2 regions of the Mesorhizobium sp. M0029 genome follow, and region 2 is predicted to be linked to the other one. Evidence: riboswitches for the same ligand, from Rfam matches in the RefSeq annotation. Region 2 holds a riboswitch; the other holds the start of a gene.
The links. Region 2 has a riboswitch for S-adenosylmethionine ahead of NKJ76_RS10020 (O-succinylhomoserine sulfhydrylase). Riboswitches for the same ligand answer to the same signal wherever they lie in the genome.
Positions count from the first base shown of each region.

Region 1: it holds a riboswitch for S-adenosylmethionine, as region 2 does, so the genes downstream of both, metX (homoserine O-acetyltransferase MetX) here and NKJ76_RS10020 (O-succinylhomoserine sulfhydrylase) in region 2, are expected to answer to the same signal.

Region 1 is NZ_JAMYVF010000003.1:23,692-38,411, forward strand. Features, by position in the region: gene NKJ76_RS06130 (polyamine aminopropyltransferase) at 1-290, opposite strand, end outside; gene NKJ76_RS06135 (queuosine precursor transporter) at 294-974, opposite strand; gene rpmB (50S ribosomal protein L28) at 1,137-1,433, opposite strand; gene NKJ76_RS06145 (DUF3108 domain-containing protein) at 1,692-2,492, shown strand; gene yddG (aromatic amino acid exporter YddG) at 2,537-3,424, shown strand; gene NKJ76_RS06155 (lysoplasmalogenase family protein) at 3,421-4,095, shown strand; gene NKJ76_RS06160 (cupin domain-containing protein) at 4,092-4,517, opposite strand; gene gloB (hydroxyacylglutathione hydrolase) at 4,538-5,305, opposite strand; gene NKJ76_RS06170 (class I SAM-dependent methyltransferase) at 5,423-6,205, shown strand; gene NKJ76_RS06175 (ABC transporter ATP-binding protein/permease) at 6,343-8,163, shown strand; gene NKJ76_RS06180 (DUF1194 domain-containing protein) at 8,227-9,015, shown strand; gene NKJ76_RS06185 (glycosyltransferase family 2 protein) at 9,067-10,002, opposite strand; gene NKJ76_RS06190 (DUF1330 domain-containing protein) at 10,251-10,571, shown strand; gene metW (methionine biosynthesis protein MetW) at 10,579-11,193, opposite strand; gene metX (homoserine O-acetyltransferase MetX) at 11,190-12,359, opposite strand; SAM riboswitch at 12,420-12,497, opposite strand; gene hisC (histidinol-phosphate transaminase) at 12,624-13,733, shown strand; gene NKJ76_RS06210 (prephenate/arogenate dehydrogenase family protein) at 13,738-14,673, shown strand; gene NKJ76_RS06215 (sugar kinase) at 14,680-14,720, opposite strand, start outside.
Region 2 is NZ_JAMYVF010000004.1:387,946-402,665, reverse strand. Features, by position in the region: gene chvE (multiple monosaccharide ABC transporter substrate-binding protein) at 1-1,044, shown strand, start outside; gene mmsA (multiple monosaccharide ABC transporter ATP-binding protein) at 1,167-2,699, shown strand; gene mmsB (multiple monosaccharide ABC transporter permease) at 2,696-3,982, shown strand; gene araD1 (AraD1 family protein) at 4,185-5,180, shown strand; gene NKJ76_RS10030 (ABC transporter substrate-binding protein) at 5,355-6,125, opposite strand; gene NKJ76_RS10025 (2'-deoxycytidine 5'-triphosphate deaminase) at 6,227-7,321, opposite strand; SAM riboswitch at 7,462-7,539, shown strand; gene NKJ76_RS10020 (O-succinylhomoserine sulfhydrylase) at 7,597-8,787, shown strand; gene NKJ76_RS10015 (ceramide glucosyltransferase) at 8,799-9,950, opposite strand; gene apaG (Co2+/Mg2+ efflux facilitator ApaG/CorD) at 10,166-10,558, shown strand; gene NKJ76_RS10005 (Hsp33 family molecular chaperone) at 10,743-11,774, opposite strand; gene argF (ornithine carbamoyltransferase) at 11,883-12,794, opposite strand; gene NKJ76_RS09995 (aspartate aminotransferase family protein) at 12,813-14,012, opposite strand; gene NKJ76_RS09990 (GcrA family cell cycle regulator) at 14,371-14,720, shown strand, end outside.

The sequences.
Region 1 (14,720 bases), on a different contig from region 2:
GCGGGGACAAGCTCGGCAACGGTGATGCCTGCGTCGGCGCCCAATTGGGCAAGCGCAGCGCGCAGCGTAAAACCCATGCCGAGGCCGCCGATCAGGATTTTCGGTTTGGCGCGGCCGCCGATCTTTTCACAGGAGAGCTTGGCCAGCGCTTCTTCGGAGCCGCTGAGGCGGCTGTTCATCAGCTCATTGGTGCCGAGCATGATCGAGAATTCGCTGCCGCGCTGCTTGAGGCGCAGTTCCTGTCCGCCGTCAGGCGTTTTGGCCGAGCCGAGCTGGACCCAAGGGATCACGGCCTAGACAGCCACGGCCGGCTGGCTCCAGTGGGCGGCGAGCAGCCGGTAGGGGATCAGGGCCACAACAGCGATGATCAGCTTCACCGAAAGGTCGCCCAGCGCCCAGGAGACCCAGCGCATGGTCTCGACCGGCAGCACGCCCATCAGCGGCGCCGTCTCCAGCGCAAAACTGTCGTTCGGGCCGGCAAAAGCGAAGGCGGCCGAAAAGGCGATGCTGAAGAACACCAGGGTGTCGAACACCGAGCCGACCAGCGTGCCGACGATCGGCGCGCGCCACCAGCTCTGCCGGCGCAACCGGTTGAACACGGTGACGTCGAGCAATTGCGCGCAAAGGAAGGCCGCGCCGGAAGCTGCGGCGATGCGCACCAGCCGGTCGGCTGATGTCTCGAACTCGATCAGGCCGTGGCGAAACAGGAAGGGCGGGACGAGAATCGAGCAGACCACCGCGGTCATGAAGCCGACAAAGACGATGCGGCGCGCCACCGTCGGGCCGTAGCGGCGGTTGGCAAGGTCGGTGACCAGGAAGGAGAAGGGATAGGTGAAGGCGCCCCAGGTCAGGATGTCGGCCAGCGACAGACCGCCGGCCTGACCCTGCATCGGGAACTGCACGAGGATGTTCGATACCACGACGACAAGCGCCATGGCGGCCACAAAGGGCAGATATCGCGAGAAGGAAGTCATTTTTTTATCCTGGGTAATGGAACCAGCCAGGCGCTAGCCGAAATCCGGATCGCGCTGCCTTGCAAGTTTTGAGCATCGGATTGCTCCGATGCTGCTGCCTTAGAAGTTTTGAGCATCGGATTGCTCCGATGCTCAGGGCGGTCGTCCCCCGCCTTGATATCGTTAAGCGGCGGGCTGGTCGGCCAGCTTCTTGGCGATCTGCTTCTTCAGCAGCCGCGCGCGCTGCGACAGTTCCTTGGCGTCGGCCTTGGCCAGGAAGGCGTCGAGGCCGCCGCGATGCTCGACCGAACGCAGCGCGTTGGCCGAAATGCGCAGGCGCACATTCTGGTTCAGCGCTTCCGAAATCAGCGTCACATTGACGAGGTTCGGCAGGAAGCGGCGCTTGGTCTTGTTGTTGGCGTGGCTCACATTGTTGCCGGTCTGGACTGCCTTGGCAGTGAGTTCGCAAGTGCGGGACATGGTTCTAACCTTCAGTTCTGTCTAAGCCTGCCAAACCTTGTTCGCCCGCGCCGGGTGGCGCGCGGTTTCAGTCAGGCGGCCTTATGGAAAAGTTGGCGTTCCTTAGTTGCATTTCGCCAATGCGTCAAGCTCCGGCTTGCCCACGACTGTGACGGGCGTTTCACATAAAGGCCGGAATTCAGCCTATAAGCGGTCGGACAGGGACATTCAAGCCGGAGTCGCCCGCCTCCGGTTAAAAAATCAAGGACCGAGCCCGCCATGCTTCGCCCGTCACATGCCGTTGTCGCCATACTTGTCGCCGCCTTGCCGACATCAATCCTTGCCGCCGCGCCCGCAGCCACCGCACAGTCCTTCAAGGGCGAATACACGGTGTCGTTCCTCGGCCTTTCCGTGGCCAAGGCGACATTTTCCAGCCACTACGAAGGCGATAGCTATTCCATAGAGGGCACCGTCTCCAGCGCCGGTCTCGCCACCTTGTTCGACGACACGAGCGGCACGATCTCGTCAAAGGGCAAGATTCTGGGCAAGCAGATGCAGCCGCAGGTATTTCGCGCCGATTATAAGTCCGGCAAGAAGGCTTCCATGGTCGATATCCGCTTTGCCAATGGCGCGGTGACCGCCACCCAGGTCATTCCCGAGCCGAAAAAGCGCAATCCCAAAAACTGGATACCGCTGGGCAGCAACGATCTGGCATCGGTGCTCGATCCGATGGCGGCTACCGTCATCCATGCTGACAGCCTCGACCAGGTCTGTGGGCGCAAGGTGAAATTCTATGACGGCGAGATGCGCGCCGACCTGACGCTGACCTACGCCTCGAAAGGATCGATCTCGGTCAAGGGCTACAAGGGCGACACCGTTACCTGCAAGATGAGCTTCGAGCCGGTGGCAGGCTACCGCAAGGGCCGCAAGGCGCTGAATTACCTGAAGAAGAAGAGCCAGATGATGGTGACGTTTGCACCGCTCGGCCAAACCGGCATATATGCGCCGATCCACGCCACGGTCGGGACGCAGATCGGCACCTTGACTGTCAGCGCGGGGCGGTTCGAAGCTACTGAATAGACGCGCCCACCCGAATAGAATGGGGCGAGTCGCCGGAGACGGGCATGGGGCGCGCAACACTGATCGGTTTCTCGGCGGTCGCCATGTGGGCGCTGCTGGCGTTGCTCACCGATGCGTCGGGCGCCGTGCCGCCATTCTTGCTCTCGGCCATCACCTTCACCATCGGCACCGCGGTCGGGATGGTTGCCCGGCTGTTCATGCCGGCGGCCGATAAAAGCCTGAAGATCCCACGCCAGGTCTGGGTGATCGGCATTGCCGGACTGTTCGGCTACCATTTCTTCTATTTCACCGCGCTGCGCAACGCGCCGGCGGTGGAGGCAAGCCTGATCGCCTATCTGTGGCCGCTGCTGATCGTGCTGGGATCAGCGCTGATGCCGGGCGAGAAGCTGGCCTGGAACCATGTCGTCGGCGCGCTGCTCGGGCTCGCCGGGACCGTGCTGATCGTCACCAAGGGTGGCGGCCTCGCCTTCGATGCTCGCTACACCTTCGGCTATGCGATGGCGGCCGTCTGTGCGCTGCTGTGGTCGTCCTATTCGCTGCTGTCGCGGCGCTTTCCGGCGGTGCCGACCTCGATTGTCACCTGGTTCTGCGCCGCCACGGCAGCCCTGTCCCTCATCTGCCATCTTCTGCTGGAAAAGACGGTGCTGCCCGATGGCCCCGGCCAGTGGCTGGCGGTGGTTGGTTTGGGGTTGATGCCGGTGGGTGCCGCCTTCTACGCCTGGGATATCGGCGTCAAACGAGGCAACATCCAGGTGCTCGGCGCGGCAAGCTATGCGGCGCCACTGCTGTCGACATTGGTGCTGATCGCGGCGGGCGTTGCCGAGCCGTCGCTGCGTATCCTGGCGGCCTGCGTACTGATCACCGGCGGCGCGGCGCTGGCGGCGAAATCGTTGTTCCTGCGCAAGGCGGCAACTGGCGGGGCAAGCGCATGACGATGCCGTTTGCCGGCGGCATCGACGCCAACGCAAATGCAACATTGATTTTTTCGCTGGTGGCGGCGGTGATCTACGCCTTCACCCTGGATATGCGGCCGACGCTGGCCCGCTCGGCGGCAAAGACGCTGGCCGTGGCCATGCTTGCGGCGCTGGCCTTCATGCAAGGTGGGCCGCTGTTGCTCGTCTCTGCGCTGGCGCTCAGCGCCGTCGGCGATGCCTTCCTGTCGCGTGACGGCGAAAAGGCCTTCCTCGGCGGGCTGGCCAGCTTCCTTGCGGCGCATGTCCTCTATGTGCCGCTCTTCCTGCTCGGCGGCGGCGGGCTGGATGTGCTCAGCACCGAGACATGGCGCGGCGCCATCGCGCTTGCCATGGCGGCCTTCGCAGTCGTCATGCTGGCGGCGCTCTGGCGCCGTGTCAGTCCCGGCCTGCGGGTGCCGATCGCCATCTATATCGCGGCCATTCTGGCGATGGGCATCTCGGCGTTGACGCTCGCCAATCCGTGGGTCATCGGCGGCGCTGTTATGTTCATGGCATCGGACGGGCTGCTTGCCGCGGAGAAATTCCTGGTTCCGGCAATAGCACCCTATCGCGCCGGCATCCGTTATGCGGTCTGGGTGCTCTACTATGCCGCCCAGCTCTGCATAACTCTTGGTTTTCTTCTGGCCTAAGGCTGCCAGCCCGGCTCGGCCATTTCAAACGCGGCGAAGTCGAAGCCCGGCGCCACGGTGCAGCCGACCAACGTCCATTCGCCGAGGCTGCGCGCCGATTGCCACCAGCCGGCCGGCACGACGATCTGCGGCCGCTCGCCCGCCGCAAGCTCAATGCCGAGCACCTGCTCGATCACCTGGTTAAGCATTGGACTACCTTCCTCGCACATCGACAGCGCCAGCGGCGCTCCGGCATGGAAGTGCCAGACCTCGGCCGCGTCCTTGACCCGGTGCCAGGCCGAAATCTGGTCCTGTTCAAGGAGGAAATAGATCGCCGTCGAATGGCCGCGCCCGGCGCCGTCGCGAAAGGTCTCGGCATACCAGCCGCCTTCCGGATGCGGCTTGAGGCCGAGCGTGGCGATGATTTCAGCGGCGCTGGTCATGGCTGATCCCGGAATGATGCTCAGAAATTGTCCTTGCGCTTGCGGATTTCCGCGAACACTTCGGCGTCGGAGGCCGCCTCCATACCGAGATGCTTGCGGATCGCCGGGTCGTGCCAGCGCAGGAACGGATTGGTCGACAATTCCTCGCCGATCGTGGTCGGCAGCGTCGCCTTGTTGTCGGCGCGCAGGGTCTCGATCTTGGCGGCGCGTTCTTTCAGCGCCGAATTGGTCGGGTCGACGGTCAACGCAAAGCGGGCGTTCGAAAGCGTATACTCATGGCCGCAATAGATGACCGTGTCGGCCGGGAGTGCGACGAGCTTCTTCAGCGACTCATACATCACCGGCGGCTTGCATTCGAACAGCCGGCCGCAGCCGAGCGCGAACAAAGTGTCGGCGGTGAACGCCACTTTCGAGGCCGGAAAATGATAGGAGACATGGCCCGCAGTGTGGCCGGGCGTGGCGATGACATCGATCCGCTCACCGCCGAGATGGACGACCGAGCCTTGCCCGACGGTCTCGTCGATGCCGGGGATCTTTTCCTTTTCCGCCTCCGGTCCGACGATGCGCAGCTTGAAGCGCTCCTTCAGCGCCAGATTGGCCTCGACATGGTCGACATGGTGGTGGGTGGTCAGGATCATCGTCGGCTTCCAGCCGGTACGCTCGATAGCGGCAATGATCGGCGCTTCTTCGGGTGCGTCGATAATGGCGGTCTCGCCGCTTTTCGGGTCATGCACCAGCACACCGAAATTGTCGCTGCGGCACATGAATTGTTCGATTTCGACCGGCATTGGCATCTCTCCATCTGTTGGCGCAGACATAGGGCGCTTGGCCGCTGATGTCATCTAGCTTTGCAGAGCCTGGCGGCTTTGTTGAACTTCGGCGGCATCGCAGCTACCGTCCCGCGCATGCATTCCGATATCGTCGATCTCCGCTCCTTCTATTCGACCACGCTCGGCCGCCTGGCTGAACGCTCGATCACCATGGCGCTGTCCTCAATATGGGCAACAGTGCCGAATGAGCGGCTGGTCGGGCTCGGCTATACCTTGCCGTGGCTGGAGCGGTTCGGCACCGATGCCGAGCGGGTGTTTGCCTTCATGCCTGCTACGCAAGGCGCCGTCGTCTGGCCGGCGAACGGGCCGACGGCTACGGCGCTGGTCTTCGACGAGGAATTGCCGCTGGTCGATTCCTGCATCGACCGCATGCTGCTCGTGCATTCGCTCGAACATGTCGAAAACCCGCGCGAGACGCTGAACGAGATCTGGCGGGTGCTGTCGCCGGCAGGGCGCGTCGTCATCGTCGTGCCCAACCGGCGCGGTGTCTGGGCGCGGTTCGAGCACACGCCGTTCGGCAATGGCCGGCCGTTCTCGCGCGGCCAGCTGACAGAATTGCTGCGCGAGGCGAATTTCACGCCGGCTTCCTGGTCCGACGCGCTGTTCTTCCCGCCATCGCCGCGGCGCTTCATGATGCGGTTCCACAATGTGCTGGAGCGCGCCGGCCGGCGGTTCTGGCCGATCTTTTCCGGCGTCATCGTGGTCGAGGCGCAGAAGCGGCTCTATCAGGGCGTGCCGGTCGCGCAGCGCGCTTCGCGCCGTGTCTTCGTGCCGGTACTGTCACCGCACGGTGCGACGCGGCTTGGCCGCCGGGCGGAAGGGGTGACATCGACGACGCGTCAGGTGACACCTTCGTGATCATCATGAAAACTGGTGTTGCGTGGGTTTTTCCCACCTATCTGTCGCAGATGCATTCGCGGTCCGTTTGAGCGGCGGATGCCTTCAAGTCTCTCCATCTGGTTTCAGCAACGCTTCTGAACGCAAGGACCTCGTGCATGGCTGATCAACCGGACAAGTCCGCCGCCGCTCAGCCGGTAACCGTCGATGCCAGCAGCCTGCGCGATCAGGTGGCGACGATCAAACGGGCGCTGATAGGCTCACCGGTGCGCAAGTGGCTGGTCTGGACGTCGGTCGGCATTATGGCGGTCATCGTCGCGACGTCGATCGGCCAGGTTCTGCTCAACCGCTGGAACCAGCCTTTCTACGATGCGCTGGCGCGTCGCGACATGGCGGCCTTCCTGCATCAGCTGATGATCTTTGCCGTGATTGCCGGCACGCTGCTGCTGCTCAACATCGCTCAGACCTGGCTCAACCAGATGATCCGGCTGAAGCTGCGCGAGGCGCTGACGCTCGACCTGATCGACCAATGGATGCGGCCGGCGCGGGCCTTCCGGCTCGCCAATGCCGGCGCCATCGGCGTCAATCCCGACCAGCGCATGCAGCAGGATGCCGCGCATCTGTCCGATCTGTCGACGGACCTCGGCGTCGGCCTGCTGCAATCCTTCATCCTGCTGGTGTCGTTCGTCGGCGTGCTTTGGCAACTCTCGTCGGGCTTCGTCTTCCACATCAACGGCTGGTCGCTGGCGATACCGGGCTACATGGTCTGGGCCGCGTTCCTCTATGCCGGCATCGCCTCCTGGCTGAGCTGGCTGGTCGGGCGGCCGCTGATCCGCCTCAACAGCGACCGCTACACCCGCGAGGCCGAGCTGCGTTCCGGGATGGTGCGCGTCAACGAGAATGTCGACGCCATCGCGCTCTATCACGGCGAAGCCGATGCCAAGAGACGGCTCGAAATCGACCTTGGCACGGTGCTGGGCGCGATGCGAAACATCTACAAAGCGCAGATCAACCTTTCCTGGGTGACCGATACCTATGGGTGGATCACCGTGGTGGCGCCGATCCTGGTGGCATCGCCGGTCTATTTTTCAGGCGATATCAGCTTTGGCGGGTTGATGATGGCGGTCGGCGCTTTCAACCAGGTGCACTCGTCGCTGCGCTGGTTCATCAACAATATCGGCGGCATCGCAGACTGGCGCGCCACGCTGATGCGCGTTGCCGACTTCCGCATTGCGCTCGATGATACCGATGTGCTGCACGACAAGGAAAAGCGCATCGAATTCGGCGATAACGCCAATGGCAGCCTGACCTTCGAGAAGCTCCAAGTGGCCTCGCCGGAGGGCTGCACCAAACTTTCAGACAGCCATGTCGAGATCCATCCCGGTGAGCGCGTCATGATCACCGGCGATCCAGGCGCCGGCAAGACATTGTTCTTCCGCGCCATTGCCGGCCTTTGGCCCTGGGGCAGCGGGCGGATCGGCTTGCCGGCCGGAGAAACGCCGATTTTCGTGCCGCGTGTTCCGTATTTTCCTGCCGGCACGTTACGCGAAGTGCTGCATCCGAATGGCTCGGCGCCGGCTGGCGATGCTGATTTTGGGGCGGTGCTGGCCGAGGTCGGGCTCGAGCGGCTGTCATCCTCGCTCGACCGTTCCGCACGGTGGGAGCGTGAACTCAACGATGACGAACAACGCTCGCTGGCCTTCGCCAGGCTCGCCTTGCGGCAGCCGAAATGGGTGATCATCGACGAAGCGATGGACGCGTTCGATGGTCCTTCGCTACGAAGGGTGCTGTCCATGTTGGAGAAACGCCTGCCGGAAACCGCGATCCTCAACATCGGGCGCGGACTGCACAATGATCATTTCTTTCCACGCGCATTGAACATCGTGAAGGATACGGGTGCTGCGCCACTGAAACCCGCCCGAGTCAGGACCGGCGCCATCGACCCGCCGCCGAAAGCGGCCGTGCGGCGAAAGAAGTAGAAGGGGCTTTATTTCGCCGCGATCGCGGCGAAGATCACGGATCGAAATATCGGTGGTGCGGCCATGCTCGATGCGCTCAGCCTGCTTGCCTGCCTTGCCTGCACCACGCCCGTGGCTGCCCCGGCCGTTGCCGTGGATGTCGAACTGGTGCTGGCCGTCGACATCTCACAGTCGATGGACGAGAGGGAGTTCGCGCTGCAGCGCGCTGGCTATGTCGAGGCCCTCAGGCATCCCGATTTCATCAAGGCCGTGCGCTCGGGAACCACCGGGCGCATCGCGCTTGCCTATTTCGAATGGGCGGGCGTCGTGCGCGAGGATGGCGTCATCGCCTGGCAGGTGATCGACAGCGCAGAGAGCGCCAACGCCTTCGCCGACAGAATAGAAGCGCGGCCGTTCCGCAGCTTTCGCGGCACCTCGATTTCCGGTGCGCTTGCCTTCGGCGCCGGGCTGTTCGAGGGCACGGGGTTCGATGCGCCACGCAGCGTCATCGACATTTCCGGCGACGGTCCCAACAACACCGGGCTGCCCGTCGCCACGACACGCGATGCGGCGGTGGCCAAGGGCATCGTCATCAACGGCCTGCCGATCCTGATCAGCCCGTCGCCGACCTTCAGCCATCTCGACCAGTATTATGACGACTGCGTCACCGGTGGGCCCGGCTCCTTCGTGTTGCCGATCTATGCGGCCTCGGAATTCGCCACCGCCATACGCCGCAAGCTGATCCTGGAGGTGAGCGGCATCGCCGATGCGACCACGGTCCCGATCGATGCCGCTGCACCCATGGACTGCCTACAGGGCGAACGCGACCGGCGGCTATATTCCGACCCATATCTGCCGGAACTCGACAAATGAGGTTTGAGGCAGTTCGGAGGGGAAAGCCGCTGCGCGGCTTGTCGGCAAACTTCAGGCCGGCCGTGCACCGTATTTGTCGCGAAATTCGGCATAGAGATCGCGGCGCCAGCGCCGGCCGCCGACATAGCCACGCAACAGCTGCGGCAGCGAATAGCCAAGCGCCTTCGACGACCGGTTGGCCATATAGCCGGAGAACGCCTGCGAAACCCTGCCCTTGAGTGCATCGGCGATGAGCTGCCGGGCGATCATGTAAGGCGGAATGTAGGGGTAGCGGTCGGCGATATAGGGGTGCTTGTCGATCAAGCTCGCATAGGCTTCGACATAGCCGTCCCGGCGACCGGAGATCGAATTCTCCGAGTTGTACTTTTTCCAGTCGATCACTTCGGACAGCTGCGCGCCGCTGCGACGGGCAAAGCGCAGCAACAATTCGCGATCCTGCATGCGCGTGACGTCACTGTCGTAGCCGCCGATGGCCAGCAGCGACTCGCGCCGGGCGGTGATTGCCGACCCGGCAATGAAGATGGTCTGCGCGACAAGGGCCCGCTCCAGCGAGTCGCGGCTCAGCAGCGCCTCGCGGTTGACGCAGTTGGTGCGGCGATTGCCCTTCAGCGACACGAAGGAACTGATCAGCACTTCGAGCGAGGGATTGTTGTCGAACTGCTCCAGCGTCCGCGCCAGGCGATCCGGCAAATAGACGTCGTCGGAATCGAGGAATGTCACCACCGGCGCCTGCGCCCGCTCGATGCCGGCATTGCGGGCGGCATTGGCGCCGCGCCATTTCGAGCCAACATAGATCAGCCGTGGATCGCGGATTTCGGCAAGTGCGGCTGCCGTACCGTCGGTCGAGCCGTCATCGACGACAATGTGTTCGAACCGGGGAAAATTCTGCGCCAGCACGCTCTCCACGGCGCGCACCACCTTACTGCGGCGATTGTGCGTCGGTGTGATCACCGAGATCAGCGGAGCGAGGTCGGTTGCCTTGGACATGTTGCTTCGATTGTGCCCCGAAATGCCTGGAGGCCGGAGGTTTTGATGGTCGCCGTCCAAGCCTTACCCCGGGATGGCATTCGATTCGACGCTACAAAAAACCAGCGGCAATGTCATCACAAACTGTTGAGCCAGGACGCCGGTAAGCCGGCCGATTACCCCAGACGTAATCGACCGATGGCCATCATGTCTGCAGATTGCGCCAACGAAGCCGGTCGTCGGGCTTCGATCTCACAGGGAGTTCAGCCATGGCCGCCTACGCCGTCGCCCATATGCGTCAAGTCACAATGGGCCCGCAGATTGTCGTGTATCTGCAGAGGATCGACGCCACATTGGAGCCGTTCGGCGGCCGCTTCCTTGTCCACGGCGGCGACATGGACGTGGTCGAAAACGAATGGCCCGGGCATCTGATCGTCATCGAGTTTCCGGACAGGGCGCATGCGTGGGGCTGGTACGATTCATCAGCCTATCGCGAGATTCTGGCCTTGCGCACCGACAACTCCCACGCCGATGTGATCATCGCCGATGGCGTTCAGCACCCGCACAAGGCGACGGACGTGCTGGAATAGGGGCAAACTACCGCTTCAGCAAGAACACCGCTTGCTGGCCGAAGAAATTCCAGAACCACCATGGCATCGACAGGCCGATCTTCTGGCCGTTGCCGTCGAGCGCGGTGGCTTTCTCGACCGAAGCGCCGAGTTCCTCGACCAGATTGACGAAGTCGCGGATGGTGCAGAAATGGATGTTGGGCGTGTCGTACCAGGAATAGGGCAGGTCCGCGGTCACCGGCATCCGGCCATTGACGAACAGCGACAGCCGCACCCGCCAGTGGCCGAAATTGGGGAAGGAGACGATGGCGCGGTTGCCGATTCGCAGCAGCTCGTCGAGCACCAGCTTCGGGTTGCGGGTCGCCTGCAGCGTCTGAGACAGGACGACGAAGTCAAAACCCTTGTCCGGATAGAATTCGAGGTCGGTATCGGCATCGCCCTGGATGACCGAGAGACCGCGCGCCACGCATTCATTGACGCCGCGCTGTGACAGCTCCAGCCCGCGGCCGTCGACCTGCTTGGTCTCCTGCAGGAGTTCGAGCAGCAGGCCGTCGCCGGAGCCGACATCGAGCACCCGCGACTGCGGCGGTATCAGGTTGGCCACGACTTCGAGGTCGACGCGCTGGCTGCCATTGACGCTCATGAGGCGAGCCCCCTTGCGCGGGCCGCCGAGCCGATGAAGCCCTTGATGGCGGCAAACAGTTCGGGTTCATCGAGCAGGAAGGCATCATGGCCGCGGTCGGTGTCGATCTCGACGAAGGAGACGGAGGCGCCGGCGGCGTTGAGCGCATGCACGATCGAGCGGCTCTCCTCGGTCGGGAACAGCCAGTCCGAGGTGAAGGACACCAGGCAGAAGCGGGTCTTGGTCCCGGCAAAGGCATCTGCCAACCGGCCGCCATGGTCGGCTGCGAGGTCGAAATAATCCATCGAACGGGTCATGTAGAGGTAGGAGTTGGCGTCGAAGCGGTCGACGAATGTCATGCCCTGGTGGCGCAGATAGCTTTCGATCTGGAAATCTGCGTCGAAACCGAAGGTCAGCGCTTCGCGGTCCTGCAGATTGCGGCCGAATTTCCGATGCAGGGCGGCTTCCGACAGATAGGTGATGTGGGCGGCCATGCGCGCCACGGCGAGCCCCTTTTCCGGGCGCTTGCCGTGCTCGAAATATTTGCCGCCATGCCAGTCCGGATCAGCCATGACAGCCTGGCGGCCGACCTCGTGGAAGGCGATGTTCTGCGAGGAATGGCGTGCGCCTGTGGCGATCGGCAGGGCCGAGAAGACGCGCTCGGAATAGCATGACGCCCATTCCAGCACCTGCATGCCGCCCATCGAGCCGCCGAGCACGCAAAACAGCTTTTCGATGCCGAAATGGTCGACCAGCATCAGTTGCGCCCGCACCATGTCGCGGATGGTGATGATTGGCAGGTCGAGGCCGTAGGGCTTGCCGGTGGCGGGATTGGTCGAGGCCGGACCGGTGGAGCCGAGGCAGCCGCCGATGACGTTGGAGCAAATGACGAAGAAGCGGTTGGTGTCGATGATCTTGCCGGGACCGATCAGCACTTCCCACCAGCCGGGCTTGCCGGTCACCGGATTGGTGCTGGCGACATGCTGGTCGCCGGTCAGCGCGTGGCAGACCAGGATGGCGTTGGTGCGGGCATCGTTGAGGGCGCCATATGTCTGGTAGGCGATCTGGAACGGCGACAAAAGCGTGCCGGCGTCAAGCTTCAGCGGCTTGTCAGGGCCAAAACGCAACACAGGGCTCGACGGGTTGTCGGCCTCGTTGTTGGTTTTTGTAGCGCGGAGCGCGGCCATGTGACTCTCCTTGCCCGCCGTCAGGCAATAAAAAACCGGCAATGCGATCGCAAAGCCGGTTACGTCACGCAAACGGCCCTTTAGCGAGTTGTTTAACGTGGCTGCAAGCCGACCGGCCAAATCACCACGGAACTGTTGCGTTCTTCTAGAACTCGTGCGGCCCGGCGTCAACGGCCAGCTATTGCCCGCCTCTCGACATTCGCGGCTACGGCTTGTATTTCCGCTGCGGCCTCCGGACGGAGGCATTCTCGATGGATTTGCGACATGGACAAGACAGCGGACAAGGCACGACCGACGCCCCGCGCGGGCATTATGGACATCGACGCCTATGTGCCGGGCAAGAGCACGGCACCGGCCGGCGTTGCCAAGGTCCATAAATTGTCGTCGAACGAGAACCCGCTCGGCCCGTCGCCGAAGGCGATCGAGGCCGCGCGCGAAGTGGCTGGCAAGCTCGATGTCTATCCCGACGGCACCGCCCGCCGGCTGCGCGAGGCGATCGCCGAGGTGCATGGCCTCAACCCGGCAAACATCATCTGCTCCAACGGTTCCGACGAGATTTTGGGCCTGCTGGCGCAGACCTATCTGGCGCCAGGCGATGAGGCGATTTTTACCGAACATGCCTTCATGGTCTACAAGATCTACATTCAGTCGGCGGGGGCCAAGCCGGTTGCTGTGAAGGAAACCGAGGAGCGCGCCGACGTCGACGCGATCCTGGCCGCGGTGACGCCGCGGACCAAAATCATCTTCCTCGCCAATCCCAACAATCCGACCGGCACCTATCTGCCGTTCCAGGAGGTCCGCCGCCTGCATTCCACGCTCCCGGGCAACGTGCTTCTGGTGCTCGACGCGGCCTATGCCGAATATGTCAGGCGCAATGACTACGAGGCCGGCATCGAGCTGGCGGGCAGCGCACAGAATGTGGTCATGACCCGCACCTTCTCCAAGCTCGGCCTTGGCGGCGCGCGCATCGGCTGGATGTATGGCCCACTGCACATCGTCGATGCCATCAACCGTATCCGCGGCCCTTTCAACGTTAACGCAACAGCGATCGAGGCCGGCATTGCCGCCATCCGCGACCGCGCCCATGTCGAGCGCAGTTCGTTGCACAACGAGACCTGGCTTACCTGGCTGAATGAAGAGCTGACGGAGCTTGGGCTGCGCGTGACGCCCAGCGTCGGCAATTTCGTCCTCATCCACTTTCCCGACGACAAGAGGCATTCGGCTGAGGCGGCGGACGACTACCTCACCCAGCGCGGCTATATATTGCGGCGCGTTACCGGCTATGGCTTTCCCAATGCGCTGCGCATGAGCGTCGGCACCGAAGAAGCCAATCGCGGCGTCATCGATGCCCTCACGACATTCCTGAAAAGCTGAAACAATGACTTCACCGATGTTTGAAAAGATCGCGCTGGTCGGCATCGGCCTGATTGGCTCGTCGCTGGCCCGCATCATCCGCCGCGAGGGCCTGGCCCGCCATGTCGCCATCGCGACGCGCAGCCCGACCACGCTGGCACGGGCGAAGGAGCTCGGTCTTGGCGAGAGCTACACCACCGACGCCAGGGAAGCGGTCCGCAATGCCGACCTGATCATCGTCTCGGTGCCAGTGGGATCGTCGGGCGAGGTGGCGCAAGAGATCGCGCCGGCGCTGAAAAAGGGCGCCATCCTCACCGATGTCGGTTCGACCAAGGCCTCGGTCATTGCGCAAATGCAGCCCTATGTACCGGACGGCGTGCACTTTATTCCGGGGCACCCGCTGGCAGGTACGGAGAAATCGGGCCCGGATGCGGGTTTCGCCGACCTGTTCGAAAACCGCTGGTGCATCTTCACGCCGCTGCCGGGAACCGATCCGGCCGCGCTGGAAAAGCTGTCGGAATTCTGGCGGCGCTGCGGCTCCAACATCGACACGATGGACCCGCAGCATCATGACATGACGCTGGCCATCGTTTCGCATCTTCCGCACATCATTGCCTACAACATCGTCGGCACGGCCGACGATCTGGAATCGGTGACCAAGTCGGAAGTGATCAAATATTCGGCTTCCGGTTTCCGCGACTTCACCCGTCTGGCCGCCTCCGACCCGACCATGTGGCGCGACGTGTGCCTGCACAACAAGGATGCCATCCTGGAAATGCTGGCGCGCTTTTCGGAGGACCTCGCCTCGCTGCAGCGGGCGATCCGCTGGGGCGACGGCGACAAGCTGTTCGACCTGTTCACCCGCACCCGGGCCGTTCGCCGTTCGATCATCGAGGCCGGCCAGGACATCGACGTGCCGGATTTTGGCCGCCAGGCGGTGGAACATCCGGCGAAGAGCTAAGTTCCCTCAAGCGGGCCACGTCGCTTCGAGCATGGCCATTGTGTCGG
Region 2 (14,720 bases):
GTCGCGGCCCTTGGCATCGCTGCCATGACCTACTCGGCGCACGCAGCCGACAAGGGTCTTGTCGGCGTGCTGATGCCGACCAAGACCTCGCAGCGCTGGATCAATGACGGCGATGCCGTCAAGTCCCAGCTCGAAGCTCTCGGCTACACGGTCGACCTGCAGTACGCGCAGGACGACATCCCCAACCAGCTCAGCCAGCTGGAAAACGAAATCACCAAGGGCCCGAAGGCGCTGATCATCGCTTCGATCGACGGCACGACCCTGTCGGACGCGCTGCAGAAGGCCGCTGACGCCGGCGTCGTCGTCGTCGCCTATGACCGCCTGATCAAGAAGACCGCCAATGTCGATTACTACACCACCTTCGACAATTTCGGCGTCGGCGTGATCCAGGCGAACTCGCTGGTCAAGGGCCTCAAGGAGCGCTTCCCGAACACCAAGCCGTGGAACGTCGAACTGTTCGGCGGCTCGCCGGACGACAACAACGCCTTCTTCTTCTACAACGGCGCAATCTCGGTGCTGCAGCCGCTGATCGATGACGGCTCGATTAAGATCAAGTCCGGCCAGACCGGCATGGACAAGGTCGGCACGCTGCGCTGGCTCGCCGCCACCGCCCAGGCGCGCATGGACAACCTGCTGTCGGCCAACTACTCGGACGGCAGCCGCGTCGATGGCGTTCTTTCGCCCTATGACGGCCTGTCGCGCGGCATCACCGCTTCGCTGCGCGCCGTGGGTTACGGCACCGACGCCCAGCCGTGGCCGATCGTGACCGGCCAGGACGCCGAGACTGCTTCGGTCAAGCTGATCATCACGGGCGAGCAATACTCGACCGTGTTCAAGGACACCCGCGAACTGGCCAAGGCCACCGTCGAACTCGTCGACAAGGTGCTCTCGGGCGGCAAGCCGGACGGCCTCGACGAAAAGACCTACAATAACGACGTCAAGGTCGTTCCCTCGATCCTTTTGACGCCGCATGAGGTCGACAAGTCGAACTACCAGGCACTGGTCGTCGACTCCGGCTACATCAAGGCCGACGAACTGAAGTAATCCCGGTTACAAAATCAGGGGTCCTGCGCAACGCAGGGCCCCTTTTCGTTCACCAGCGAGCCCGGTATTGTTACCGACCTCGCCGGCAGTGTTTGCCAACCTCTCAAGGAGCGGTAGTTCCCATGGCCTCGACGATTTTGGAGATGCGCGACATCACCAAGACCTTCCCCGGCGTGAAGGCGCTGTCGAACGTCAACCTCAGCGTCGAGGAAGGCGAGATCCACGCCGTGGTTGGCGAGAACGGCGCCGGCAAGTCGACGCTGATGAAGGTCCTGTCGGGCGTCTATCCCGCCGGCACCTATGACGGCCAGATCATTTTTCAGGGTCAGGAATGCCAGTTCAAAGGCATTCATGACAGCGAACACAAGGGCATCGTCATCATCCACCAGGAACTTGCTCTGGTGCCGATGCTGTCGATCACCGAAAATATCTTCCTCGGCAACGAAAACGCCCGATACGGCGTCATCGACTGGGATGCCAACGAGGCGCGCACCGCTGCCCTGTTGAAGAAGGTGGGCCTCAAGGAGGACCCCAAGACACTGATCACCAATATCGGCGTCGGCAAGCAGCAGCTGGTCGAGATCGCCAAGGCGCTGAGCAAGGACGTCAAGCTTTTGATCCTCGATGAGCCGACCGCGTCGCTCAGCGAGAAAGACAGCCAGGCGCTGCTCGATCTTCTGCTCGAATTCAAGCGGCAAGGCATGACCTCGATCCTGATCTCGCACAAGCTCAACGAGATCAACCGGGTCGCCGACAAGGTAACCGTCATCCGTGACGGGCGCACCATCGAGACGCTGGCCAAGAAGGATATCTCCGAAGACCGCATCATCACCTCGATGGTCGGCCGTTCGCTAGACGACCGCTATCCGCCGCGCGAGCCCAAGATCGGCGAAGTCGTGTTCGAGGTGAAGAACTGGTCGGTCTATCACCCGCTCCATGCCGAGCGGCAGGTGATCAAGGGCATCGACATCAATGTGCGCAAGGGCGAGGTGGTCGGCATCGCCGGGCTGATGGGCGCCGGCCGCACCGAATTCGCCATGAGCCTGTTCGGCCGCTCCTATGGCCGCCGCATCACCGGCGAAGTGCTGCTCAAGGGCAAGCCGGTCGATGTCTCGTCGGTAAGCAAGGCGGTCCAACACGGCATCGCCTATGTCACCGAGGACCGCAAGACCTACGGCCTCAACCTCATCGACCATATCAAGCATAACATTACGCTGGCCAATCTCGACGGCGTGTCGCGCCACAGCGTGATCGACGACATGCGCGAACTTGCGGTCGCCAACGATTATCGCAAGAAGACCAATATCCGAGCGTCCAGCGTCTATCAGATGACCGGCAATCTTTCCGGCGGCAACCAGCAGAAGGTGGTGCTGTCGAAATGGTTGTTTGCCGACCCTGACGTGCTGATCCTCGACGAGCCGACACGCGGCATCGATGTCGGCGCCAAGTATGAAATCTACACGATCATCGCGCGCCTTGCCTCGGAGGGTAAGGCGATCGTGGTTATCTCGTCGGAAATGCCGGAATTGCTAGGGATTACCGACCGCATCTACGTCATGAACGAAGGGCGCATGGTGGGCGAAATGCCGGCGGCGGAAGCAAGCCAGGAAAAGATAATGCGCGCTATCGTCCGGGGAGAAGGAAAAGCAGCATGAGCACCGAAAGCGCCCCCGCCCCGCAGGGCAACGTCGCCGACGAACAGCGCCCGCGCATCGCCGTCTCGGCGCTGGCGACGAATTTGCGCGAATACGGGCTGATCATAGCCCTGATCGTCATCATGCTGTTCTTTCAGTTCACCACGTCGGGGACGTTGTTCAAGCCGGTCAACCTCAGCAATCTGGTGCAGCAGAACTCCTTCATCATCGTGATGGCGCTGGGCATGCTGCTGGTGATCGTATCGGGCTATATCGACCTCAGCGTCGGATCGGTCGCCGGTTTCATCGGCGCGCTGGCGGCAAACATGATGGTTATCTGGCAGCTCGGACCGCTGAGCAATCCGCTGGTGGTTTCGATCGTCTGCCTGGTCGCGGGTGGCCTGATCGGCGCCGCGCAAGGGTATTGGATCGCCTATCACCGGATACCGAGCTTCATTGTCACGCTGGCCGGAATGCTGATCTTCCGCGGCATTTGCCAGGCGTTGCTTGGCGGCGGCTCGTCGGTTGGTCCGCTTCCCGACGACTTCAAGATGCTCAGCTCCGGCTTCATCCCGGATGTGATCGGCCCACTGACGCTCGTCCCGCCGGTCGTGAACGCAGCCGGCAAGACCATCATGGGCAGCGGCGTGACCCTGCACATGACGACGGTCGTGCTGGGGCTGATCGCCGTGCTCGCCTATGCCTATTTCGGGGTCCGCACCCGGCGCAAACGAGAACGCCATGGTTATGAGGCCGAGCCCTTCACCCTGTTCGTCGTCAAGACGCTGGTCGCCAGCGCGCTGGCGCTGTTCCTGGTCTATGAGTTTGCCAGCTACCGCGGCCTGCCGGTGGTGCTGCTGGTCATGGGCGTGCTGATCACGCTGTTCGTCTTCGTCACCAAGCGCATGACCATCGGGAGGCGCATCTACGCCATGGGCGGCAATCCCAAGGCGGCGCAGCTGTCGGGCATCAACACCGAGCGGCTGACGCTGATGGTGTTCATCAATATGGGCGTGCTGTCGGCGCTTGGCGGCCTGATCATCGCGGCTCGTCTGGGCCAGGCGGTCCCGGCGGCGGGTCTCGGCTCGGAGCTCGACGTCATCGCCGCCGTGTTCATCGGCGGCGCCTCGGCAATGGGCGGCGTCGGCCAGGTCATCGGGGCGGTCGTCGGCGGCTTCATCATGGGCGTGATGAACAACGGCATGTCGATCATGGGCGTCAATGTCGACTGGCAGCAGGTGGTCAAAGGCCTGGTGCTGCTCGGCGCCGTCATCTTCGACGTCTACAACAAGAACAAGGCCTGACAAGCTTCAGGCGAGGCAAGCAGGAGGCATACGATCGCGGCGCAGCCGGCAAATTGTCGGCATAAGAAGTCCCCCGAGGGATCGAGGTCGCGAGCGCAATCCGGACGAAGAGTTCAACCCGTGGCGCGGCTAGGTCCGAGCCGCGCAGGTCAAGGTTTGCCAAGAGGCATCCAAGGCCAAGCACATGAGAGAGGATTTAATCATGCTGATCTCCCAGATCCTCGACGACGCCGAGACCATCCGCGTCGTCGCCCGCAATGGCGGCGGCAAGACCAGGATCATCAACGGCGCCCGCAGCGTCTATTCGCTGGCCATGGAGGCCGCGCGAACCGGCACGGGCCTCGCCGCGCTGATCGAGCGCAAGGGGTTCGGTGAAGCGATAGACCTCGACGCCGTCTACAAGAAGGGCCGGCTGGTGTCGCCGATCAACCATCCCGATCCTGCGCATCTGCATCTGACCGGCACCGGCCTGACCCATCTCGGCTCGGCGGCGACGCGCGATTCCATGCACAAGAAGCTCAGCGATGGCGGCGAGGAGCAGCTTACCGATTCCATGAAGATGTTCCGCATGGGGCTCGAAGGCGGCAAGCCGGCCAAGGGCCAGACCGGCGTGCAGCCGGAATGGTTCTACAAGGGCAACGGCACCATGGCGGTGGCGCCGGGCGCCGCACTGATGTCGCCGGCCTTTGCGCAGGACGCCGGCGAGGAGCCGGAAATCGCCGGCATCTATGTCATCGGCGACGACGGCGCGCCGTTCCGCGTCGGCTTCACGCTGTCGAACGAGTTTTCCGATCATGTTACCGAGCGGGTGAACTATCTGTTTCTGGCACATTCCAAACTGCGCAACGCCTCGTTCGGGCCGGAAATCCTGATCGGCGACCTGCCGGCCGACGTCAGGGGCTCATCGCGAATCTATCGCGACAGCAATTTGCTGTGGGAAAAGCCGTTCCTGTCGGGCGAAGCGAACATGTCGCACACAATCGCCAATCTCGAACATCACCACTTCAAATATTCGGCCTTCCGCCAGCCGGGCGACGTGCATGTGCACATGTTCGGCACGGCGACGCTGTCCTTTGCCGACGGCATCAAGACTCAGGCTGGCGACGTGTTCGAGATCGAGGCCGGGGATTTCGGCCTGCCGCTGCGCAACCCGCTGGAGATTGAGCAGCCGGTGACGGTGGCGGTGAAGGCGCTTTGAGAGCGTAATCTCCCCCCTTGAGGGGGAGATGTCGCCGAAGGCGACAGAGGGGGTCGTTGCGCGTGGAGCGCTAAAGTCTTCCGCGGCTGAGAGGCGCTGGCATTCTATGCGCAGCGACCCCCTCTGGCCTGCCGGCCATCTCCCCCTCAAGGGGGGAGATTGGCAGTTCCAACCTCAATAAATATCGAAATCGAAATACTTGGCCTGGATCTTCTTGTAAGTGCCGTCGGCGACGATGGCGTCTATCGCCGCGTTGAGCTTGTCGCGAAGTGCCGTGTCCTCCAGGCGGACAGCGATGCCGGCTTGCGTCTCGGTGCCCTTGACGTCACCGACAAGCTTGCAGCAGCCGTCGCTCGCCTTCTTCAGCCAGTCCATCAGCACGAACTTGTCGGAGATGACGGCGTCGAGACGGCCGTTCTGCAAGTCGGTGATCGCCTCTTCCTGGGTGGGGTAGAGTTTCGCCTCGGCGCCGGCCTTGCCATAGGCGTCCTGCGCATAGTCGGCCTGGGTGGTCGAGGCCTGCGCGCCCACCGTCTTGCCGGCAAGGGCTGCCGGTTCGGTGGAAGTGAGGTCGCTGTCCTTGGGCGCCACCAGCGCCAGCGGCGTCGTGTAGTATTTGTTGGTGAAGGCGACCTGTTTCTTGCGCTCCTCGGTGATGCTCATCGAGGCGATGATGGCGTCGAACTTTTTCGCCTGCAGCGCCGGGATGATGCCGTCCCAGTCCTGGGTGACGATCTCGCACTCGACCTTCATCTGCGCACACAGCGCATTGGCAATGTCGATGTCGAAGCCCTCGATCTTGCCGTCCGCGGTGATGGTGTTGAAGGGCGGATAAGCGCCCTCGGTGCCGATCTTCAATTTCTCCTGCGCCTCAGCCAGCGAGCCGGCCGATATCACCAGCATGGCAGCGCCCGCTGCCGATATGATCCATCTTGAAATCTGCATTTTGGTTCCCCTTGCGCGCCGTTCTCTTGCCGGCCACCGAAAGGCAGCCAAGCATGGTGAGGCAGCGCAGGCAAGTATTTTGCCTGACGGTGATCGAAGGTTCAGCCGGCGGGGCGGAAATGCTTGGAGAGCTTGAGGCCTTGCGCCTGGTAGTTCGAGCCGAGATCGGTGCCGTAAAGCGCCTGCGGCCGCTGCAGCATGTGTTCGTAGACCAGCCGGCCGACGATCTGGCCGTGGTCGAGGATGAACGGCACTTCGTGGCTGCGCACTTCGAGCACCGCCCGGCTGCCGGTGCCGCCTGAGGCCGAATGGCCGAAGCCCGGATCGAAGAAGCCGGCATAGTGAACACGGAATTCGCCAACCAGCGGATCGAAGGGCGTCATCTCGGCGGCGTAGAGCGGCGGCACGTGCACGGCTTCGCGGCTGACCAGGATGTAGAACTCGTCCGGGTCGAGCACCAGTTCGCCGGCGCCGCTCTTATAGAGCGGCTCCCAGAAATCGGCGGCATCCTGGGCGGCGCGCTTGTCGACATCGATCAAGCCGGTGTGATGCTTGCCGCGATAGCCGACCAGGCCGTTCTGGTCGCCGTCAAGATCGATCGACAGCGCAATGCCGCCGCCGGAAATGTTGGGCGGCTCGGTCGCCACCAGCATCTCGGCGCGGTGCAATTCGTTCAGCTCTGCCTCCGACAACAGCGCGTTGCCGGTGCGAAAGCGGATCTGCGACAGTCTCGATCCAGCGCGTACGACGATCGGGAAGGTGCGCGGACTGACTTCAAGATAAAGCGGTCCGTGATAGCCGGCGGCGATCTTGTCGAACTCATGGCCGCGATCGGTCATCACCCGGGTGAAGATGTCGAGCCGGCCTGTCGAGCTCTTCGGGTTGGCCGAGGCCGACACGTTTGCGGGCAGCGCCAGGCTTTCGAGCAGCGGCACGATGTAGACGCAGCCGGTTTCCAGCACCGCGCCCTCGGCGAGACTGAACTCATGCAATTTCAGCCGGTGAAGCTTGTCGGCCACCAGATGATCGGGACCCGGCAGGAAGGAGGCGCGCACGCGAAAAGCCTTGTCGCCGAGCCTCAGATCGAGGCTCGCCGGCTGCACCTGGTCGACATCGAGCGCGCGCGGCGACTTCAGCGCGCCGGACTGAAACAGCGCGGAAATGTCCTGATCGGGAAGAATGCCTGTCTGCCGCAAAAGGCTGGCTCCGCTCCAAGGTCGGTCTCTTTGTGGCAGGTTCTTGCCGCAAAACCGCTGGATATTATTGCGGAACCTGTCTGGTACAAACCTCTTAATGAAGCCGGCAATTGACGCAAGCGCAGGTGAGGTCTAAAGGGTCGTTATCCCGTGGTGATTTGGCCGGTCGGCTTGCAGCCACGTTAAACAAGTCGCTAAAGGACCGTCGGGCCGCAAGGCCATATGGACCGGTTGCGACTTTCGCGGCCGGTTTTTTTGTGTCTGGAACAAAAGCGATGAGCACCAAGAAGCGTAACTGGAAGCCTCAGACCGCACTCGTGCACGGGGGAACACTGCGTTCCCAGTTCGGCGAGACGTCGGAAGCGATGTATCTCACCCAAGGCTATGTCTATGAAACGGCGCAGGCCGCGGAAGCCCGTTTCAAGGGCGAGGAGCCGGGCTTCATCTATTCGCGCTATGCCAACCCTACCGTCGACATGTTCGAAAAGCGCATGTGCGCGCTGGAGGGTGCCGAAGATGCGCGCGCAACGGCGTCCGGCATGGCGGCGGTGACGGCAGCGCTCCTGTGCAGCGCCAAGGCCGGCGACCATATCGTTGCGGCGCGCGCGCTGTTCGGCTCCTGCCGCTGGGTGGTGGAGACGCTGGCGCCGAAATACGGCATCGAGGCAACGCTGGTCGACGGCACCGACATCGCCAACTGGGAAAAGGCGGTGCGGCCGAACACGAAACTGTTCTTCCTGGAAAGCCCGACCAATCCGACGCTGGAAGTGGTCGACATCGCAGCGGTGGCGGCGCTCGCCACCTCGATCGGCGCCAGGCTGATCGTCGACAATGTCTTTGCCACGCCCTTGCAGCAGAAGCCCTTGCAGCTCGGCGCCCATATCGTCGTCTACTCCGCGACCAAGCACATTGACGGCCAGGGACGCTGTCTCGGCGGCATCATCCTGTCGGACAAGAAATGGATCGACGAGAATTTGCACGACTATTTCCGCCACACCGGCCCGAGCCTGTCGCCGTTCAACGCCTGGACGCTGCTCAAGGGCCTGGAGACGCTGCCGGTTCGGGTGCGCCAGCAGACGGAAAGCGCGGCCAAGATCGCGGATTTCCTGGCAGGACGGCCGGAAATCGCCCGCGTCATCTATCCCGGCCGCGCCGACCACCCGCAGGCCGACATCGTCAAGAAGCAGATGACAGGCGGATCGACGCTGATCTGCCTCGACGTCAAGGGCGGCAAGCAGGCGGCCTTCGCCTTGCAGAACGCGCTCGACATCGTGCTGATCTCCAACAATCTCGGCGACGCCAAGAGCCTGATCACCCATCCGGCGACCACCACGCACAAGAACCTCAGCGACGAAGCTCGCGCCGAGCTCGGCATCGGGCCGGGAACGCTCAGGCTGTCGGTCGGCCTTGAGGACACGGACGATCTGCTGGAGGACGTTGCGCAGGCGCTGAAGGCAGCCGGGTAGGCCGCGAGGCGTCACGCTCCCGACGAAGCCTCTTCCAGCTCGGCTGCCTTGGTGCCGATGATCATGGTGTTGCCGCGCCAGTCGACGGCGCCGCTCAGCCAGCCGCGCGCCCAGATGGCGGGAAGCATCATGTCGCGGACCATCATCGCCGGGACCATGCGCAGCGACAGGTGCCAGCCCTTGGCCGCGGCCAGCGCGCATTCGGGAATGTAGGCCGCCGCCAGCACGGCCAACACCGTGGCCGGCAGGCTGACGCCGGCACTTGCTGCCGCCACCAGCGCCAACGCCAACGGCACGGCGACGCCGGTCAGGATCTCGGGTGCGAAAAACAGCGGGAAGGTGACGCGGCGCAACCGCGCCCAGCGCGCCTGACGCGACCAGATGTCGGCAAGTCGGCGCTGCCCCAGTGGTTGCTCGAAAGGCGAGGCAACGAGATTGACGCGCAGGCCCAGTCCGTTGACCAGCTTGGTCGCAGCAGCATCCTCGGCGATCTCGGCGGCCAGCGCGCGGATACCGCCATTGGTATCGAGCATCGGCTTGTTCCACAGCATGCTCTTGCCCTGGGCAAAGCCGAGGCCAAGCGCCTCGCCGGCATATTGCCAGCGCGCCTGCAGCGTGTTGAGGAACGCGCATTCGACCTCGGCCCAAAAGCCATCCGGCCGAGAGCCGATCGGCGTCGAGCAGATAAGCCCGGTATTGGTCCGCCAGGCTGCCATCAGGTGCTGGACGTAATCCCTTGGCATCAGCACGTTGGAATCCGCCAGAATAACCCAATGATAGCGCGCCGCTTCCCAGCCCTTGACGCAGTTGTTGAGCTTCGGGTTGCTGCTGACGCGGTCGTCGCCGATCAGCAGCCGGGCCGGCACGTTGGGAAACAGGACGATCGCCCTGTTTATCAGTTTGACGACGGGATCGTCGGCGTGAGCGACGCAGAAGATCAGTTCGTAGCGCGGCCAGTCGAGCGAGAAGGCTCGCTGCAGCGTCTCTTGTGTGAACGGCTCCACGCCGCGCGACGGCACGACGATCGAGACCGGTGGCTGCTCGCCGGACGGCGGAGGGATAAGGCGACGCGCTTTCAGCTTCGACGAAGCAAGCAGGATGCTGGCGAGATTGGAAAGAAGCAAAGCGGAGGAAGCGAAAGCGGCTGTGAGAGCTGGTTCCATCGAGATCTGGTCACTCCGGAAAGGCCGCTCGCGGCTGCTTCGTCAGATGGGCCTTGAGTCGCCGGCAAGGTTTGCGCACACCAACATTGTCATGTGTCACTTAAATGACATTGTTTGTCGGCACCTGCGCTTTGAGGCTGGCAGGACATGCCGCTCTGCGCGTATCAAACCGCATAGCGCGACAAATGTTCCTTGCCGCGCAACCGGAGCAGCCCATGTATCGCGCCGTCACGCGCAACATCGAAGTGCAGGTCAGACCGTTCTACCTGGAGGACCGCTCGGACCCGGCGGAGAACCGTTATGTCTGGGGCTACCAGGTGACGATCGACAATCAGTCGGACGATTTCGTGCAGCTTATGTCGCGTTACTGGCACATCACCGACGGCAGCGGCCGGGTCGAGGAAGTGCGCGGCGCCGGCGTGGTCGGCGACCAGCCTGAGCTCAATCCCGGCGACAGCTATCAATACACGTCAGGCTGCCCGCTATCGACGCCGTCCGGCTTCATGGTCGGCCACTACACCATGCGCAACAAAAAGGGCGAGACGTTCGACGTCGATATTCCGGCGTTTTCGCTGGATCTGCCGGGGACGCGGCGGACGGTGAATTAGGGTTTTCTCCCCGCCACTATACGGGGAGAAATGCCCGGCAGGGCGATGAGGGCAGCGCCAGATTCATGAGGTTATCTTCCACGCACATGACGTAGGCTATGCGCGGTTATTCACCAAAGTTCGCGCTGCCCCTCATCCGCCCTTCGGGCACCTTCTCCCCGTGAACGGGGAGAAGGAAAAGACTTCACTGAGCTGCGAATTCCGCCGGGTCGAAGTCGTACTGCTTCGAGCAGAACTCGCAGGCGACGTGGATGCCGCCATCTTCGGTGCTGTCCTTGATCTCCTGCGCGGAAAACCCCTCGAGGATGCCGCGTATCTTGTCCCTTGAGCAGGAACATTGGTCGGCGACCGGCACGCCGCCGAAGACGCGCACGCCATGTTCGTGGAACAGCCTGTAGAGCAGCCGCTCGGCGCCGATGGTCGGGTCGATCAGCTCGGTCGGCTCGATGGTGCCGAGCAGCGCCACCAGCTCGCGCCACGAATTGTCGGCCGGCTCCTGCGTCACGTCACGCGGATCGCCGTCGCCGCCCGGAATGTCGGGCACGCGCATGCGCTCGGGCGACTGCGGCAGGAACTGCGCCAGGATACCGCCGGCGCGCCACTGCTCGCGCGCACCGCCGGGGCCGGGCGTCAGCAGCTTGGCCACCGATAGCCTGAGGTCGGTCGGGATCTGCTCCGACTGGCGGAAATAGGTGCGCGCGGCGTCTTCCAGCGTCTCGCCGTCGAGCTGGACGATGCCCTGATAGCGCTGCGTGTGCGCGCCCTGGTCGATGGTCAGCGCCAAAACGCCGCTGCCCAGCAGCGTCTGCTGCGAGGTCTGGCCTGCGGCCACCAGGGCCTCCAGCCGGTCGGCGTCGAAACGCGCATAGGCGCGCAATGCCGAAGGCGTGCAGAAATCCGCGACCAGCATGTCGACCGGGCCGTCGGTGCGGGTCTGCAGGATGAACTTGCCTTCGAATTTGAGCGAGGTGCCGAGCAGCACCGTCAGCACACAGGCTTCCGCGAGCAGGCGGGCGACCGGCTCGGGATAGTCGTGACGGTTGAGGATGGCGTCGAGCATCGGCCCGAGTTGCACGGTGCGGCCGCGCACGTCGAGCGGGCCGACCTCGAAGGGTACGACATGATCGTCGCCGGCATAGCCGAACTCGCCGAGTTTGGGGTGATGTTCAGTCACTTGATGCGTTTCCAACATGACAAAGCTCCAGGGCGCGGCCATGCGGCCCGGAGGGGTGCATGCGTCCAAACGCGCTTGATTTGCGTGATGGGGCGCAAATAGGCATCGCGCCGCCCCGGATCAAGCGCTTGGAGATCAAGCGCCTGGAGATCAAGCGCCCAGACACCAGGCCAAAACCGCCTTCTGGGCGTGGAGCCGGTTCTCGGCTTCGTCGAAGACCACCGAATGCGGACCGTCGATGACCTCGTCGGTGACTTCCTCGCCGCGATGCGCCGGCAGGCAGTGCATGAACAGGGCGTCGGGCTTGGCCCTCGCCATCAGCGCCGCATTGACCTGATAGGGCGAGAAGACATTATGGCCGCGGGCGCGGTGTTCCTGGCCCATCGACACCCAGCAGTCGGTGACGATGCAGTCGGCCTGGTCGACGGCCTCTTCGGGCGAGCGGGTGAAGTGCAGCTTGCCGCCATTGGTCTTCGACCAGTCGATGTGCTTCTGCGCCGGCTCGCTGCCTTCCGGCACTGCGACGTTCAGGTTGAAGCGGAACCGCGCCGAGGCCTCGAGCAGCGAATGCAGCACGTTGTTGCCGTCGCCGGTCCAGGCGATGGTCTTGCCGGCAACCGGACCGCGATGCTCCTCGAAGGTCATGATGTCGGCCATCAGCTGACAGGGATGGGTGTCGTCGGTCAGCCCGTTGATGACCGGAATCGTGGCATTCTCGGTCAGCTCGAGCAGCCGCTCATGCGACGTGGTGCGGATCATGATGGCGTCCACATAGCGCGACAGCACCTTGGCGGTGTCGGCAATGGTCTCGGAGCGGCCGAGCTGCATTTCGGTGCCGGTCAGCATGATGGTCTCGCCGCCGAGCTGTCGCATGCCGACGTCGAAGGACACGCGCGTGCGCGTCGACGGCTTGTCGAAGATCATGGCCAGCACCTTGCCTTCGAGCGGTTTGGTCCGTTCGCCGGCCTTGAGGCGCGCCTTGCGCACCACCGCATCGTCCAGCATCAGGCGCAGATCGCCTTCGGAAACGGCGGAAAGATCGGTGAAATGGCGAAGGCTCATCGGGAATGGTTCTCGGGATTACTTCGCGGCGGCCGCGGCGATGGCGTCGGTCAGGCCCTTGGCGCCGGCGCGGATGCGATCGAGCGCTTCGCCGATCTCGACGTCGGTGACGGTCAGCGGCGGCAGCAGACGAATGACGTTGTCGCCTGCCGGCACCGCCAGCAGATGCTGGTCGCGCAGCGCCATGTTGACCTTGGTGTTGGGCATGGCGCATTTGAGGCCAAGCATCAGGCCGCTGCCCCTGATGCCTTCGATGACATCGGGAAATTCGTCGGCGACCGCCGCCAGGCCCTGCTTCATCAGCAATGCCTTGCGCTGGACGTCTTCGAGGAAGCCGTCTTCCAGCACGACGTCGAGCACAGCGTTGCCGACCGCCATGGCCAGCGGATTGCCGCCGAAAGTGGTGCCATGCACGCCTGCCGTCATGCCGACGACAGCGTCGTCGGTGGCGAGGCACGCGCCCATCGGGAAGCCGCCGCCAATGCCCTTGGCAATCGCCATGATGTCTGGCGTCACGCCGGTCCATTCATGCGCGAACAGCTTTCCGGTGCGACCGATACCGCACTGGACCTCATCGAAGATCAGCAGCAGGCCATGCTGGTCGCAGAGCTGCCGCAGCCGCTTCAAGGATTGCGTCGGCACCGGGCGGATGCCGCCCTCGCCCTGTACCGGTTCGATCAGGATCGCGGCGGTCTCTGGTGTGATCGCCTTCTCGGCGGCGTCGATGTCGTCGAAGCCGACCTGGTCGAAGCCTTCGACCTTGGGGCCGAAGCCTTCGAGATATTTGTACTGGCCGCCGGCGGCGATGGTCGCCAGCGTGCGGCCGTGGAAGGCGCCTTCGAAGGTAATGACCCGGAAGCGCTCGGGATGGCCCTTGACGAACTGGTAGCGCCGCGCCGTCTTGATCGCGCATTCGAGCGCCTCGGCGCCGGAATTGGTGAAGAACACCTTGTCGCCGAAGGTGGCGTCAGCCAGCCGCTCGCCGAGCCGGGCCTGCCCCGGGATCTCGTAGAGATTGGAGACGTGCCAGAGCTTGGCCGCCTGTTCGGTCAGCGCCGAGACCAGATGCGGATGGCTGTGGCCCAACGAATTGACCGCGATGCCGCCAGCGAAATCGAGATATCGCTCGCCCTTGTCGGTAACCAGCCAGGTGCCTTCGCCATGGTCGAAGGCCAAAGGGGCGCGGGCAAAGGTCTCGTAAAGCGCCGAACCGCTCATTATATGCGTCTCCGGTACCGGAAAAATCAAAAAAGCCGCCAAAGCGGCGGCCTTTGCGGCTTATCGTGTTTTTCGGCCATGAAGTCAACGAAAACGTCGCGCAGAGGCGCGCGGCAAGCTCCCGACGAGACGCCGGCTCATAAGCGACCGGGCAAGTTGGGGAAAACCTAAAAAACCGATTCGTGTTGCACCTGGGACTCTTGTCACCGAGTCAACACATGAGGTAATTGTAGTCGGGAAATAACTAGATTTCGTGCGGCGGACCTAATCACCTAATATATGTGGTGTCTGCCCCGGCAAAGATTGCCGGGTCGGGAATGGATTCCGGCTGCCGCACACTTAGCAGGAGCGCGGTCTCATGAACTGGACTGACGAGCGGGTCGAACTTCTCAGGAAACTGTGGTCGGAGGGCTTGAGCGCAAGCCAGATCGCCGCACAACTCGGCGGGGTCAGCCGCAACGCGGTCATCGGCAAGGTGCACCGGCTGAAGCTGTCGGGCCGCGGACGCTCGACCGCGACGCCGGCGCGTCAGAAGAAGACAACGCAGGGATCTTCGATCCAGAAATCGGTGCCGCGCGCCGCAACCGCGCAGCGCCATGTCACGACGTCGATCGGGGCGAACGCGCTGCAGGCGCAGTTCGACGCCGAGCCAGTGCCGCGCCACTACATCCGCCCGGTCGAAAACGTCGTCGTGCCGATCTCGCGGCA